Regions from separate parts of the Fervidobacterium islandicum genome, predicted to be linked through region 1. Evidence: riboswitches for the same ligand, from Rfam matches in the RefSeq annotation. Region 1 holds a riboswitch; each other region holds the start of a gene.
What was found. A riboswitch is a leader RNA that binds a small molecule or an ion and turns the genes downstream of it on or off. The one in region 1 is predicted to bind cobalamin.
Positions count from the first base shown of each region.

Region 2: linked by a shared signal. The riboswitch ahead of NA23_RS03900 (ABC transporter substrate-binding protein) and the one ahead of cobT (nicotinate-nucleotide--dimethylbenzimidazole phosphoribosyltransferase) in region 1 are both predicted to bind cobalamin.
Region 3: linked by a shared signal. The riboswitch ahead of NA23_RS01825 (ATP-grasp domain-containing protein) and the one ahead of cobT (nicotinate-nucleotide--dimethylbenzimidazole phosphoribosyltransferase) in region 1 are both predicted to bind cobalamin.

Region 1 is NZ_CP014334.2:1,772,541-1,777,676, reverse strand. Features, by position in the region: gene NA23_RS08555 (adenosylcobinamide-GDP ribazoletransferase) at 1-510, opposite strand, end outside; gene cbiR (cobamide remodeling phosphodiesterase CbiR) at 514-1,200, opposite strand; gene NA23_RS08545 (bifunctional adenosylcobinamide kinase/adenosylcobinamide-phosphate guanylyltransferase) at 1,227-1,724, opposite strand; gene cobT (nicotinate-nucleotide--dimethylbenzimidazole phosphoribosyltransferase) at 1,721-2,749, opposite strand; cobalamin riboswitch at 2,814-2,982, opposite strand; gene NA23_RS08535 (extracellular solute-binding protein) at 3,178-4,215, shown strand; gene NA23_RS08530 (hypothetical protein) at 4,354-5,049, shown strand; gene NA23_RS08525 (hypothetical protein) at 5,063-5,136, opposite strand, start outside.
Region 2 is NZ_CP014334.2:827,526-832,661, reverse strand. Features, by position in the region: gene NA23_RS03905 (FecCD family ABC transporter permease) at 24-1,025, opposite strand; gene NA23_RS03900 (ABC transporter substrate-binding protein) at 1,029-1,937, opposite strand; cobalamin riboswitch at 1,998-2,168, opposite strand; gene NA23_RS03895 (hypothetical protein) at 2,239-2,631, opposite strand; gene feoB (ferrous iron transport protein B) at 2,628-4,529, opposite strand; gene NA23_RS03885 (FeoA family protein) at 4,526-5,062, opposite strand; gene NA23_RS03880 (hypothetical protein) at 5,115-5,136, opposite strand, start outside.
Region 3 is NZ_CP014334.2:387,814-392,949, forward strand. Features, by position in the region: gene NA23_RS01820 (thiamine pyrophosphate-dependent enzyme) at 1-1,544, opposite strand, end outside; cobalamin riboswitch at 1,776-1,954, shown strand; gene NA23_RS01825 (ATP-grasp domain-containing protein) at 2,016-3,071, shown strand; gene NA23_RS01830 (succinate--CoA ligase subunit alpha) at 3,055-3,903, shown strand; gene NA23_RS01835 (YitT family protein) at 3,891-4,736, shown strand; partial or broken gene NA23_RS01840 (ABC transporter substrate-binding protein) at 4,971-5,136, opposite strand, start outside.

The DNA of each region.
Region 1 (5,136 bases):
TCCTGTTGATTTCGCTGGTTTTGAAAAGACAAGGAGCACATCCATAGCGTACCTTCCGAAAACCGAAGCGAAGATGAAGTGATACCAATTCAGAGTGGGTAAAAGTTCGTAAAAAAGTATGACATAAAGCGTGCCGTAAAAAACAGCGAATGGGCCAACGTTACCTTTGGACATTATCTCAAGGCGTCTTTCTTTGTTCGATTGGTTCAAAAAACCATCAAGCATATCGAGTAATCCATCGAAGTGGAATAGATCAAAAAAGTAAAATCCCAACGCAGTTGAAAGGAACAAAATCGGCAGTTTGAAATCGCTGAACTGTTTTGAAAGAAAATTGCCAAGCCCGTAAATAAGCCCGGGAATGTACCCGACGGCGGGGAAGTATATGGGAACACGCTTTATTCTCGCTTCCCAGCTGTCTAAGTTTTTAATTTTCACCGGTATTCTGGAAATAAAGGACAAAGACAAGGCAAGGTCTGAGACGAAATCATACAATTTTGGCTTCTCTTCCATGATTTAAACTCCCCATCTGTTGTCTTTGAATTCGTTCCAAATCTTCAAGGATTCTTCGAGTTTTTCAGCATCGAATATCTCAAAACACAAATATCTGGTTTTGAATAACGTGTCAGAAAGCAATTCGTGTACTTTTTCAAGTGTTGCAAAATCAAGCACTTCGTGGTCTTTATCACCATTGACTCCCATCATGTGGATCTCGACAACGTTGTTCAAAAATTCTTGGTCAACTGGTATTCCCAAAAAGCAATGTCCGGTGTCAAAAACCGTTCTGGAATGTTTAAAGTAGTGCTCTTTGAGATTCTCAACGCTTATCTTTGGATGATTTAACAATAATTGGAGTTCTTTGCTTTCAAAATCCCCAGTGTCAAATTCTTCAAAAGGATGCACGACGTAGTTTTCGATTTCAAAGTTGTTTTCGAGGTATTTGAAAGCTTCGAAAACATTCGAAAGTGAATCAGTTGGCAGATGTGCGGTGTATTTTATACCCGTTTGCCTTGCGATCTCAAAGAGATAGTCTTTCTCTTTTTCAAGCAAATTGAACGTATCTTCGTCCCAAGTGTAGACGAGTAATTCGACAAACTGAATTGTTCTGAAGTTGCGAGTTATGTATTCGACATTTTCGTAGTAGGTACCCGGTATTATCCACGATGTTGTACCGATAAGTTGTTTTTCCAAATTTGTATGCACGAGCCCATCTCCTGTAGGCAGATTTTTTACTTAATTCTGATTTCTATCCCGGCCACAACAAGGTAAACTTCGCTTGCAAGTTTAGCTAACTTTGCATTCGTTTTGCCGAGTGTTTCCGCAAATTCCCTGGCTAATTTGTTTTCCGGTATTATTCCCCAGCCAACTTCGTTCGTAACAATAATAACTTCCGTTCTCATGGAAGCGAGAGTTTCAATGAATTTCCCAAGGTGCTCTTGTACGTTCACTTCGTAATAGTAAAGGTTACCGAGGTAAGTTGTGAGGCACTCAAAGACAACAACGTCGTACCTTCCGTCTATTGTTCGCAAGACTCGACTTACTTCCACGGGCTCTTCGTACGTATCAAAAAGGTTTCTTCTTTCCTCTTGGTGTCTTCTTATACGCTCTTTCATCTCCTCATCGAACGGTACACCCGTTGCCAAAAACGCACGGGTTTGGTATTTTAAAGCTTTATTCAATGCAACTGTACTTTTGCCTGACTTAATTCCACCTGTAACGAGTATCAAATGTTATCACTACCTTTAGAAACACCTGCACTCTCAAATGTTGCCATCTCTCTTATCATCTTGATAGCAGCCTCGATTAGAAAGATGGAGAGTGCGGCCCCAGTTCCCTCGCCAAGCCTCATATCAAGGTCGAGTATAGGCCTGAGTCCCATTTCATCGAGCAATATTTTGTGCCCCTTTACCATCGATTTGTGGCCAGCGAAGACAAAACCAGTCACTTTTGGGTTCATCTTCCATGCAATTAGCAAGCCTGCCGTTGTGGGAAAACCGTCCACAATCACAGGGATCTTGTGCTCTGTAGCTTCGAGAATGAAACCAGCCATCTCACCCATGCAAAATCCTCCGACTTTGTGAAGGATATCGATTGGATCTTCTTTTTTTGGATTATTAACTTCCAAAGCTCTTACTACCGCTTGTTTTTTTCTTTCTAAACCTTCACTGTCAAGAGGAGTGCCAATATCGAGAATTTCATCAATCGAAAAACCGAAAGCAGCAGCGATTGCGGTGGCGGTGGTAGTATTCCCTATCCCCATATCACCTACCACAAGCAGATCAGCACCTTCCTTAATTGCGTTTCGTGCTATCTTTCGCCCGAGTTCCAAGCTAGTATTTGCTTGTTCTATCGTCATTGCTGGTCCTTTTGTGAAATCCGCTGTGCCGTATCCAACTTTTGCGTTTATGAATTTCGGGTGAGCGATGTCAAAATCTCCATCCACACCCGCATCGACTACGTAAACATCCGCTCCTACGTGTCTTCCAAAGACGTTTATCGCCGCACCACCGTTTAGGAAATTGAGAACCATCTGATAGGTAACCTCTTTTGGATATGCGGAAACGCCGTTTTGAACTACCCCATGATCCGAAGCAAAGACGTAAACACGCTTATCTTTAGGCAGGTCCGGAATGACTTTGTTTTGGATAATCCCCATCTTCAAAGCGATTTCTTCCAAATAACCAAGACTTCCAACAGGTTTTGTGAGGTTGTTTAAACGTGAAATAATCTGTTCTCTGATACTAACATCCATAACGCAAGTCCCCCTTTTTTCTTAAGAATAAACAAAAAGCTTCCCAAATGACCCGAGTCATTGGGAATTGCATACCTGCAAGATCGGTCTCCCGGCTTGTGGATCGTCCTACTCTTCGCGCCTTCCCAGCCAAACGGCCAGTGGCATAGATGCGAATTTCGTCCCCACTCACGGTTGCTGGGCAGCCTCGGACTTTCACCGAAGTTCCCGGCATCATGCAGGCTGAATCTATTCATTTTTCATTTTTATTATTCTATCACATATATGTGGAAAGACAAAGTTCTTTTTTCATCATATGTTGTCCAAAAAACAAGAAAAATCTCTCTTTTATCATCGGGAAGGATGAATGATAAGTTATACTTGAAAGTACTTCGTGTTATAATTGAAAAGTGAAGCATTATTACAGAAAAAAGGAGGTTGAGGTGGAGATGAAGGCTCTAAAACGTGTATTTGATTTAGTACTCGTAGGAGTGTTATTTTTGCTTTTGATTACTCTCTTGGGCTCGTGTAATAAACAGTCCACACTTCGCATTTACAATTGGGCGGATTACATTCCAGAAGAAGTAATTGAACAATTTGAAAAGGAGTACAACTGCAAGATCATCTACGACACCTACGCTTCGAACGAAGAGATGTTCGCAAAAATCAAAGCGGGCGGAACTGGGTACGATATCGTCTTTCCTTCTGGTGATCACGTGAAGATGATGATAAACGAAGGGCTGTTAGAAAAGCTCGACTTGAACAAAGTCCCAAACTTCAAGAACATTGACCCGCTTGTATTAGCGAAAACAACGTACGATCCAAACCACGAGTATTCCGTGCCTTACATGATGGGAACTACTGGCTTAATAGTTAATAAGAAATATCTCAAAGACTACGAAAAATCCTGGAGCATATACGAACGTTCGGATTTAAAAGGCAAGATGACGCTTCTTGATGATATGCGTGAGGTCTTCGGAGCAGCGTTGAAATACCTCGGCTATTCTGTAAACACGACAAATCCAGAAGAGATAGAAAAAGCTAAACAAGTGATACTTAAATGGAAAGAAAACATCGTAAAGTTCGATGCAACTACGTATGCGCAAGGTGTTGTAAATGGCGAATTCTGGGTCGTGCACGGCTATCCAGAAAACGTCTTCCAGCTCATCCCCGAAGAGGAACGGGAGAATTTCGAATTCTTCGTTCCTAAAGAAGGCGGAACACTCTGGATCGATAATATGGTTATATTAAAAGATGCCAAGAATAAAGAACTTGCGTACAAGTTTATCGACTTCATCTTAAGACCGGAAATTGCTGCAAAAATCTCCGATTATTTAATGATCCCATCTCCTATAACAGATGCTGCAAAATATCAACAAGTAGAACCACTCTACACACTGAATCAACTAGAAAATTGCGAAATAATAGATTACATAGGAGAATACATTGATCTCTACAACAAAGCTTGGGAAGAGATAATAAAGTGAACAAAATGCTAACATTAAAACGGGGCTTGTGAAAAGCCCCGTTTTTTATACTCAGTCCGGTAGCACAAAATGAGACTGCTTATTGTAGAATTGTAGTAGAATCTGAAAACACTCCAGAAACACTCCAGAGGTGGTTGGATGATTAAAATTTTTAAAGAACAGGTCGAATCAGCTGTTAAGGTGTACGAGTTAGCCAGTGAACTTCAGAATATTGAAAAAGCACTAAAGAAGGTGAGAAACACTTTCCCAGACTTTACCGTCCAATCTGTACTTGTTAAGGTTGCGGTTGTGAACTCACTTTACAACACAAATATCTTTCGAGTATACGATGTCGCGCATCATATTTCAGAACTTATCGCACAAGATGGCATTGTTATTGAACCTGAATTTGTAGACAAATTGTCCGTTGTTGTCTTGAAAAACAACGGTGACGAAGGGAAGGAAAAGCACTACATCAGCTTCACTTCAGTTTTGGCACATACTTTCTTAAGCGAAAAGTTCCCAATTTACAATTCCGTTATAGCCCGCATGGTTGGATACCATGTGCATGAAGAAATTAAGGGCAACAAGAAATACGCCACGTACAGCGATTTCTACCATGATTTCTACATGCTTTTGAACTCGCTTGATTTCAAAACTTCTGTTTTTGATCTGCACAGGTACCTTTGGATTTCTGGTGAATACAGGAAATACAGCGGTTTCAGACCTTGGGAAAATCCAAACAACGAAATAAATCCTGACTTAAAGAAGGTGTTTAAGAAAAAAGGCGAGGACATACAATTGCTATTAAAAGACCTGGTAAAAGACCTTTACGGCCCTCTTTTCTTAGAATGAATCAACTCTCCATTCACCTGAATATAGAGGTCAACAAAATCACTAATCCGAATATTGAAATTCCCAAAACAACATTCATCCATGTTG
Region 2 (5,136 bases), 950 kb from region 1:
ATAAGAGGAAAAATCAAGAGTCTCTATTTTAAACTGCCGTTCTTAAACTTGAGCAAGAAGAACATGAACGGAGCACCTATTAGTGCTGTGATGATACCTACAGGTATTTCAACAGGATTCAGTAACGTCCTTGCCAGCGTGTCACAGACGGACATAAGCATACCACCTATGAGTATGGTGGCCAATAAGTTCTTACTGTGTTTCGGTCCTGCTACAATACGTGCCATATGTGGGACTATAAGCCCGACAAAACCGATGATTCCTGTTTTGGAAACAAAGGCTGCAGTAACAAATGAGCCAAGTAGATAGAAGAGCCATTTTAATGCTTCTACGTTGATTCCCAAACTTTTTGCTTCTTTCTCACCAAGGGTCATCACATCTAAACGTGTGCTCAATGCAAATGAAAGCAGTACAAGTACTCCAAGAGAAATCGAAGGTACTATCAAATCATGAAACGTTATTCCAGAAAATGTTCCATAAAGCCATACATGTCCGCTCACAAGTGTCTTGTTTGCTATGTTTAAAAGCAACATACTTCCAGCAGAAAACAATGTGCTAACAAGCACACCGCTCAAGACAAGGTGAACTGTTGGAACGACGCTTCCTTTTTTTGCTAAAACAATGGAAAGTGTAGATGCAACCAGGGCGAAGATAAAGCTCATCGTTGGAATGCTGACATGTGCTATTGAGTTCACAATGAAATATATAGCCAGAAGAGCTCCAAAGCTTGCGCCTGCTGAAGTGCCAATAAGATAAGGATCAACAAGAGGGTTTTTCATGATAGCTTGGAATATGTTACCGACCAAGGAAAGAGCTATGCCTGTCAAGGTAGCCATGAGAACTCTCGGCAATCTTAGGTTGAAAATTAAGTACCTTTCGGAAGTTTCTTCGCCGATTAGTTTGAATAACCTTATCGGACTTACGTAAACTGTTCCAAAGGATAAGTTTAATAAAAAAACGATAACAAAAATGACAGGGAGCAGATACCTCCCTGTCGATTTTAACCAGCGAATCAGCTTTTGCAAGAATTACTTACCTCCGTAGAAGAAGTTGTAGAATACTTCAAGATAATCGAAAAGATGCGGAGCAGCTTGGCTTACTTCACTGCCATCAACAATAAAGACTTTCCCAGTTTTTACAGCTTTCAAGCTTTTCATTATTGAATGGTTTTTTACAGCCTGTTCAACTTGCTTTGGATCTCCGTATGCGCCAATAATTATGATATCCGGATCTTCTTTTACGAGCCATTCCCAGCTTACCGATAACCATCCATTGTTTCCGCTGTAAGGTGCCGCGATATTTCGTCCACCGGCGATAACGATTAGTTCGTTCATATAGGAACCGGTTCCTGCGGTCCACAATTCTTTTACCTTGTCATCTGGAACAGTTATTGTGAAAAATACCGTGGGTCTTTTTTCCAATGGGATTTTCGAAGTTTTTTGTCCCATCTCGGTCATCTTTTGCCGGAGCTGATTTACAAGCTTATCGGCTTTCTCTTTAACGTTGAAGATCGCTCCCAACTGTCCAACAGCCTTTATTATATCGGTCAATGTGTTTGCATTGAGAACGTAAGCTGTCAACTTTGCTTTTTCTAACTTTTCTACTTCAGGAAACTGAAAACCACCGAACATTATAACGAGATCAGGCCTTAACGAGTAGATCTTTTCAATGTTGAGAGGGACCATATTACCGATGTTTTCTGCCTTCTGATAACTATCCCAAGCGGTGACACCTATAATGCGATTTTCTAATCCGAGTGCTTGTAAGTATCTTGTTGCGCTTGGTGCAGCGGAGACAACCCTCCTTGGTGGCATCGGAATGTTTACGATCCTTCCAGCGTCATCAACAACAGCGATCGCAAGTGACAGGACCGACGCAAGAAGCACGACAGCCAGTACAACTTTCCTGAAAGAACCTGAATCCAAAAGCTTCACCATACTAAGACACCCTCCCTCTTTGCAAAAATTTATCGCCATCCCCAGGCTACGTGGTGGATGGCAACCTTCCTCTGCATGCCAGGTCTCCCGACTCACGGATCATCCTACTCCCTGCACCTTCCCAGCTCCAACTGAGCCAGTGGCTTTCTGCAGGTTTCGTCCCCGCTCACGGTGGCGGCCCCGTGCCGGATTTTCACCGGACTTCCCTTAAACATGCAAAGGGAGGTTTATTTGACTTTTTCCTATATTATACACGAACAATCCAAAATCAACAACCACAATTTTTACTGACTTTACCCCTTTAATAATTTCTAACGGCTTTATTTCCGGGCTTCAAACCCACTTTTCTTAAGTAGAATACGTTAAACAAAGAGTATGCTCCTGTTATCAGAAGGATTATATCGGAGAGTGATAATTCATTCGGTCTTTCTCCAAACAAGAGATTCACAAATGAAATCAAATATCCCAAGAGAACATAACTGGCAGCTATGGTGAAAAGCACACTACCAACATAAAGGTGAGCTATTCTAAAAGAGTAAGACGTACTCCCAAATTCTCGAAAGGCAGTCAAAAAAATCAAGGTGAATGAGAAAATCACGAGCGAAAAGATGAAATCACCTCTTATTATGTACATTAAGAATGTCAGGAGTGAGAGGAAAAGCTCTAATCCTAAAATCTTATTCAGGCTTCTCATAAAATCACCCTTCCAATGCTGTAAACTATCAGAGATAGGATGTACGAAATGGATAAGCTATAAATCACGGCCAATAACGTGTATTTCCAGCTGTTTGTCTCGCTTTTGATTGCAGCGAGCGTTGCAAAACACGGCATATAACCGAGAACGAACACCATCAACGTTGCACCTATTACAGCATCAATTGATATATTTGCTACATTTTGGTAAAACTGCGAAAGTGACGATACGATAACCTCCTTAGCAACACCTCCAAAGATAAGGGATGCAACAATTTGCCAGGAGAACCCCAAAGGAGCGAATAAAGGTTGGAGGAACTTTCCAACTGTAGCAACAAAACTTCTCTCTATATCTCCATTGGCTGGAAAATAACTAAGCGCCCAAATAACAACACTAGCGACAAAGATGATCGTTCCTGCTTTCTCTAAAAAGTGCTTTCCTCTATTCCAGACGTACGTTAAAACGTTTGAAAGTTTTGGAAACCTGTACCTTGGTAGTTCCATAACAAGTGGAACCGCCTGGCCTTTGAGTATGAATTTGTTCACTAACCTTGAAGAGACTGCTGTAAGTAATAAGCTCAGAACGTATATGGCAAAGAATGCCTCAGCTTTATGGTTAGGGAATGCGATGCTAACAATCAGCAAGTAAACAGGGATTCTTGCACTACAGCTTATAAATGGAGAAACCAGTATTGTGGTTATTCTTTCTCTCTCGTCCGCTAGTCCGCGAGCTGCCATAACTGTGCTGACATTACATCCAAATCCTAACAGAAGTGTCATAAATGATCTCCCCGTAAGTCTGAGTGAGTACATGAGCCTATCAACGAGAAAGGCTATACGTGGGAGATAACCGCTTTCTTCCATAATACCAAGTGCGAAAAACAGTGCGAATATGCTCGGAACAAATGCTAAGACACTTCCAACTCCATTTATAATTCCTTGAGATACTAGCGATGTCAGTAATGTATCACTACCCACGGCATTTGCCAGTTTCTCGAAAAGGTATTCAAGAAGACCTACGAGAGGTTCGGAGACTTTAAATGTGAAGTTAAATGCAAGATACATAAGTGATATGAATATTGGGATACCTATAAACTTATGTGTTAAAACGTGATCAAGCGCTTCCGTGACACCAAGTACTTCTTCATTTCTCTTTATAGCCAGTTGAACAACATTTGAAATGTATTGGTATTTAACCAAAGGAATCTCGGTTTTCATATCGGGCGATATGCTATTCAAAATCTCATTTGCGCATTCCTTTTTGACAAAGTCATGGGCAAATTTATCACCTTCGATTATTTTTACCGCCATAAAGCGTTTGTTGAATTGTTCAGTCACACACTGCTCAAGTGACCTTATTTTTTCTTCGATCTCCTTTCCATAATCAAGCATTAGAGGTCTTGTTTGCTTTTTAAACACACTTATTATTTTTTCTTTGAGTTCCTCGATACCTTCGCCCGTATGAGCGGACGTGAGCACCACAGGAACTCGCAAATACGTTTCCAATGTGTTTTTATCTATCTTTATTCCATTCTTCTTCGCTTCATCGATGGCATTAAATACGGCAATGACGTTTAAACCCAATTCAACAGCTTCCAGTAACAGATATATCCCTTGCTCTGGACTCATGCTGTCTATAATAACCACTGTCACGTTTGGAGGAGAAAAAATCAAGTAATCTCGTGTAACTTTCTCGTCAACAGACGTTGCCGTCAAACTATATACCCCGGGTAGGTCAACAAAATGGAGTGTGTAGTCACCAAAAACAGTGGCACCTTCTATTCGGCTCACAGTGACACCCGGCCAGTTGGCTACATACTGACGTGCACCAACCAGCTTGTTAAATAAACTGGTCTTTCCAACGTTTGGATTCCCAAGCAATCCCACGGTGATAATCATTTGTGATCACCCTTTGTATTATCCTCCAAGTTCTTTAAATTTCCAGAATACTCGGATGTATTTCCATTTCGAGTATCGACTTGGCCTTGTTGATTTTGATGAACAGCTTTGACTAATATTTTCGATAGCTTTCCGAAACCTATATCGAATGTGCCAAGGGTGGTGACAACCTTCCTGTTTGGCAAAAGCGTTACTGTTGTTCCTTTTGTTATGCCAATTCTTGAAAGCCACCTGTGGATTCCAAATCCACCTACAATTTCATTAACGACGTATTGGCCGGGAACAGCATGTGAAAGAGGAAATACCGAATCGGTGAGTAAGTCGACCTCGACAAGTTCTGCTTCTGACTGTCTTAAACTGATAATTTTATTGAAGACCTTGTACATCCTTGGATCACCCATTGGTGCGCTCTTAATTACAGTTACTTTCACGCCAGGTAGAATTCCTATCGCTCTAAGTTTAGGAGATATATCGGAATCTCTAACGTGTTTTACAACAGTACTTGCACCAACGGGGACTTCAGACAATTTCACAAAGCTCACCTCTCTGAAAATTCGACAGATTCGCATTTTTTTGTTCTCAAATTTAGATTATCCAACCTATACTT
Region 3 (5,136 bases), 850 kb from region 1:
TCTTCGAGTTTATCTTGCTGGTACGTGTCAACTTCCCAGATGTGTTTAACCCCTATGGCTTCAAGTATCTGCCTTATTTTAATAGCTTTTCCAGGATGGTCTTGATGGCCTGTCATCGCCGTTGTTCCGTTCTCCATCACAACGAGTGTAAAGTTGTGTTTGTTAAAGACAGCGTTGATAATTCCAGGCAATCCGGCGTGGAAGAACGTTGAATCACCAAGGAATGCCACAACTTTCCTATCTTTATTGAACATACTCAAACCGGAAGCAGTACCGGTTGAATGCCCCATGGACAGCAGGATTTGACCAACCTTGTACGGCTCCAAAAATCCCAGCGTATGACAACCTATATCCGCCACAGAAATATCCTTCTCCCTTAAAAGTTTCGATAAAACGTAAAAGACCGGCCTGTGACCGCAGCCTGGACAAAGCTGAGGTGGGCGGTTGACAACACGAACGAACTTTACTGGCTTTTCAACTTTCCTTACCAGCTCAGGTGAGAATTTGGACATAACAGAGTAAACCTTCTCAGGCGTGTATTCACCTATCCAGTCCTCAATATCGGTTTTCCCAACTATCTCGACGTCAATTCTTTCCTCATAGGCGATGGCTTTCACCTTTTCTTCTATAAAATTATCGAGTTCTTCAAGGATTTTCACTACCTTGTGCTTTCTGAGAAATTCCGAAATCGCTTTTCTGGGGAGTGGGTAAACCATTCCCAGCCTTAATATATCAACCTTCTTTGCGCTTTCACCAAGAACATCCAGTAACGAAAGATAAGGAAGCCCAGCGGTTATGATACCAACGTCGCTCCCATTACCTTGCAAGAAAGCGTAATTTTCAGATATCTCCTGCCACCTTAGGAGTTTCTCAAGTGCCCTTCTTTTCATTACAGGTACGTTCTGCGCTATTGGGATGTAAGGTCCGTTGGCGTTTGGATCGAAGAGAGGTTCACCAGTTGGGGATGGTTCGTAAACTCCAAAACTGACCTTCTGTTTAAAGTGTGCGGTGTGGGTTGTCAAGCGAAGAACAACGGGAGAACGCAGCTTTCTTGAGTATTCCACAGCCTTTTTGAACATCTCATAGACTTCCTGCGCATCCTTCGGTTCGAAGATAGGTGTGTATGAGAGCCTTGCGTAGTGCCTGTTGTCCTGTTCGTTTTGTGAACTGTTCGCTCCTGGATCATCGCCGGTTACAATTACCATCCCGCCGGGAATTTCCATCATACTGAGCTGGACAAACGAATCCGCAACAACGTTCATTCCTACACTTTTAAAGAACACGCACGATGTATATCCATTCACCGCCGCTCCAAATGCCAATTCGAGTGCTACTTTCTCGTTTGTTGAAAATTCAAAGTAAAGAGGATTTTTGTCTTTAGGTATAGAATTGATCGCTTCCGCTATTTCTGGCGTGGGAGAGCCAGGATACGAGGTGACCACTTTAACACCACTTTCAAGCATTGCCCGAACAATTGCAGAATTACCAATAACTATCTCGGAAAATGGACCTCGTTGTATCAAAACCTCCCCTAAGCTCTTCATTCGCCCACCTCCTAAAGTAAATTAGGTTTAACTTATTATATCATAAAAGAGTAGACTTTGTACAGATATGAATTTTACACGAAATTTTTCAGAAATCGAAAGTTAGCAAAAAGGTGTATAATGAAGAAAAAAGGTGAAAGGTATATCTAATTAACCATGCAGATAACTTTGGACGATTTTTTCTTTCTTGAAACAGAGTGTGTTTTCAATTATGATATAGTTGAAAAATGAATATCCCCTACCCTTAAAGGTGCGTAAGCTTAAAAGGGAACTCCGGTGAAAATCCGGGACGGTCGGGCCACCGTGAGTGTGGACGAAACCTGCAATATGCCACTGGCTGCAAAGCTGGGAAGGCGCAGGGAGTAGGATGATACACGAGTCGGGAGACCTGCCTTTAAGGGATGGGCACCCCAAAAACCGCAGATTTTTGGGGGAATTTTTCTTTGAATTTTTAAAGGGGAGGTTGATGAGATGAAGGTGCACGAGTATTTGGCAAAACGGGTTCTGAAAGCGGAAGGCGTCAGGATACCAAGCGGTGTTTTGATAACAAGGGAAGATATCTTAGAAAACTTGAGTGGCTTTTCTGAAAGACTTTCCCTGCTTGGATTTCCACAGGTTTTGAAAGCGCAGGTACTCGTCGGTGGGCGCATGAAAGCTGGTGGAGTTAAAATCGTCAAAAACTTAGAAGAGTCTTTCGAAGAAATTGTCAAAATCTCCCAGATGGAAATCAAAGGGGAAAGACCTTATGGGGTTCTCGTGGAAGAATTTATCCCGCACGAAAAAGAAATGTACCTTTCTATTTCAATCGATAGGAACATCAGAGATATCGTTATCGTTTTTGCACCGGAAGGCGGGATAGATGTAGAAGAATATTCGCAAAAGTATCCAGATAGGATTATAAAAAGCAACAATCCAGAGGATTTCCCTGCGGAGTTAAGAAAGCTGATTCTCAAGTTGAAAGATGTATTCGTAAGATACGATTTAACGCTTCTTGAGATTAATCCGTTCGTTGTAAAGGATGGTGAATTTATAGCGCTTGATGCCGTATTCCACGTAGACGATAGTGCTCTGTTCAGACAGCTATGGTTAGATGAAGAGATGCCGGAAAGTTCGTTTGTCAAATTACACGAAGGTGGTGTTGGTGTTATCGGTTGCGGTGCTGGGATTGTAATGGCGACACTTGATGCCCTCGTTGAGCATGGATTTAGACCAGCGAATTTCTGTGACATAGGTGGTGGAGCAACTGCTGAGAGTGTTTACAACGCTTTGAATAAAGTTAAGGAAATTACGAATTGTGCCGTTCTTAACATATTCGGTGGAATTACTGATTGTGTTGAAATAGCCAAGGGAATTATAAATTTTAAGAAGCAAAATCCTGATTTTACTTTACTTATCAGGCTTTCCGGTAACAACGAATTGCTCGCAAGGAAAATGCTTGAAGGATATAACATCCCAACTGTGAGCGATATGAAAGAACTCATCGAGAGTTTAAGAAAAGGTGGGATGGTCCATGTTCTCAGCAAATGACAGAGTTTGTGTGTACGGTGGGACTGGAAGGTACGGTAGTTTTCATTTAAAAAAGATGATTGAATACGGCACAAAGGTTAACTGTGTTGTGAGTAAGAATCGGTTAGTAAGAGAAATTGAAAAGGTAAGAGTTTACCAAAGCCTCTCGCAATTTCCTGACCATATTGACACAGCAATATTTTTCGTTCCTGCCCAGTACGTACTTGAAGCTTTCAACGATGCTGTTGAAAACGGGGTGAAAAAGATCGTTGTAATCACCGAACACGTTCCGATTCATGATTCAATAAGGATGGTTAGTATAGCAAAGAGCAAAGGAGTAATTCTTATAGGTCCAAACTGTCCTGGTGTAATTCATCCTAAAGAAAGGTTCAAAGTCGGAATAATGCCAGAAAAGTACTTTGCACCAGGTTCAGTTGCCATCATTTCCCGCAGTGGAACTTTGATGTATGAAACAGCAAAGCACCTTTCCGAAGGTCCAGGTGTCTCAATCGCACTTGGGTTGGGTGGGGATCCCATAGTTGGTACAAATGTTGCCGAAGCGTTCGAAGTGCTGAAATCGATGGGTTACGATAAGGTACTGCTTATTGGAGAAATTGGTGGGGAAGACGAGATAAGGGGTGTTGAACATGCTTTGAAAATAGGTTTTGAACCTAAAAACATAGTGGCATTCTTTGCAGGAAGGCACGCACCGGAAGGTAAGAGAATGGGACATGCGGGTGCGATTATAGAAGGCGACAGGGGTAAGATTTCTTTTAAAGAGAACTATTTGAAAAATCTCGGTGTTCGGGTGGTGAAGTTCCCGTGGGAAGTACTAAACGCTTGGAAGAATTGATTAAAGAGTATTTACTCTCTTCGCTGGGAGTGTTGCTGACAGCTCTTGGACTTGTTATATTCTTGATTCCTCACAACATAGCCGCCGGAGGGGCGTCTGGGCTTGCCATTGTGCTTAACAAATTGTTGCCGCTTTCCGTCGGTATTTGGATGTACATCGTTAATGCTGTGCTTTTTTTAGTTGCATTCTTAATCATCGGATTTGATTTCAGCTTCAAAACTATCTACTGCACGTTCTTGCTAAACTTTCTGATAGATTTATTCGACAGAATTGTTCCAATATACAAATACCACGGTGAGGAAGTAATTCTTGCGGTCTTCTTCGGAGATATTTTGACAGCCATCGGTATGGCGATAGCGTTTTCACAGAACGCATCAACCGGTGGGACCGATATCATCGCCAAAATCCTAAACAAATTCTTTGGTGCTCCATTTGGTCTGTCGATACTTTTCATCGATTTTGCAATAGGCATCTCTGCAGGATTAGTGTACAACATCGATACTGGACTTTATTCTATCTTGGCGATCATAGTTAATGGAACAACGATAGACTTTGTTTTGAAAGGTCTTGAACTTTCGGTAAATGTGTGGATTATCTCAGATAAACATGAAGAAATCAAAAATTTCGTAACGTCAGAACTTGAACGGGGATGCACAGTTTTCGAAGCTAAAGGGGGATACACGAATAAAGAAAGGATAGCTTTGCTTGTTGTTCTTAAGCGAAGAGAACTCCACGAGCTTGTCAACGCTATAAGAAGAATTGATCCAAGGGCCTTTTTCTTGGTGAACGAAGCAAGACAGGTTTACGGTGAAGGTTTTAAAGAGATAATTTAACTACATCCCTTCCCAAGGTTTGGCATTCCTCTTTCTTGGTTTTATACCCCTCGAGAGTCATTCGAGGGGATTTTTTTGTTTTAATGCGCTATGTCCACGACAGGATTTACCTCTGCTTGCTATTCATTCCATTCATGCTTTAGTTTGTGTCTTAAAACCGAAAAGTCCGAATTTTTTATCTTTATGAATCAAAAAAGGGCACCTTTCGGTGCCCCATTTGTTTTGTAACAAGGCTTATTGTTGTTTATACAACGAATAGAAATCGTTTCCAGGTCTCATCGGGTTATAGCTCCAACCTTTTACCCAAGTACGGAATACGTATGTTGCCGTTGGTTGATATAGTGGAACACTGATGCAGTTATCAATTACGAACTTTTGGATTTGTGTGTACAACTTTCCA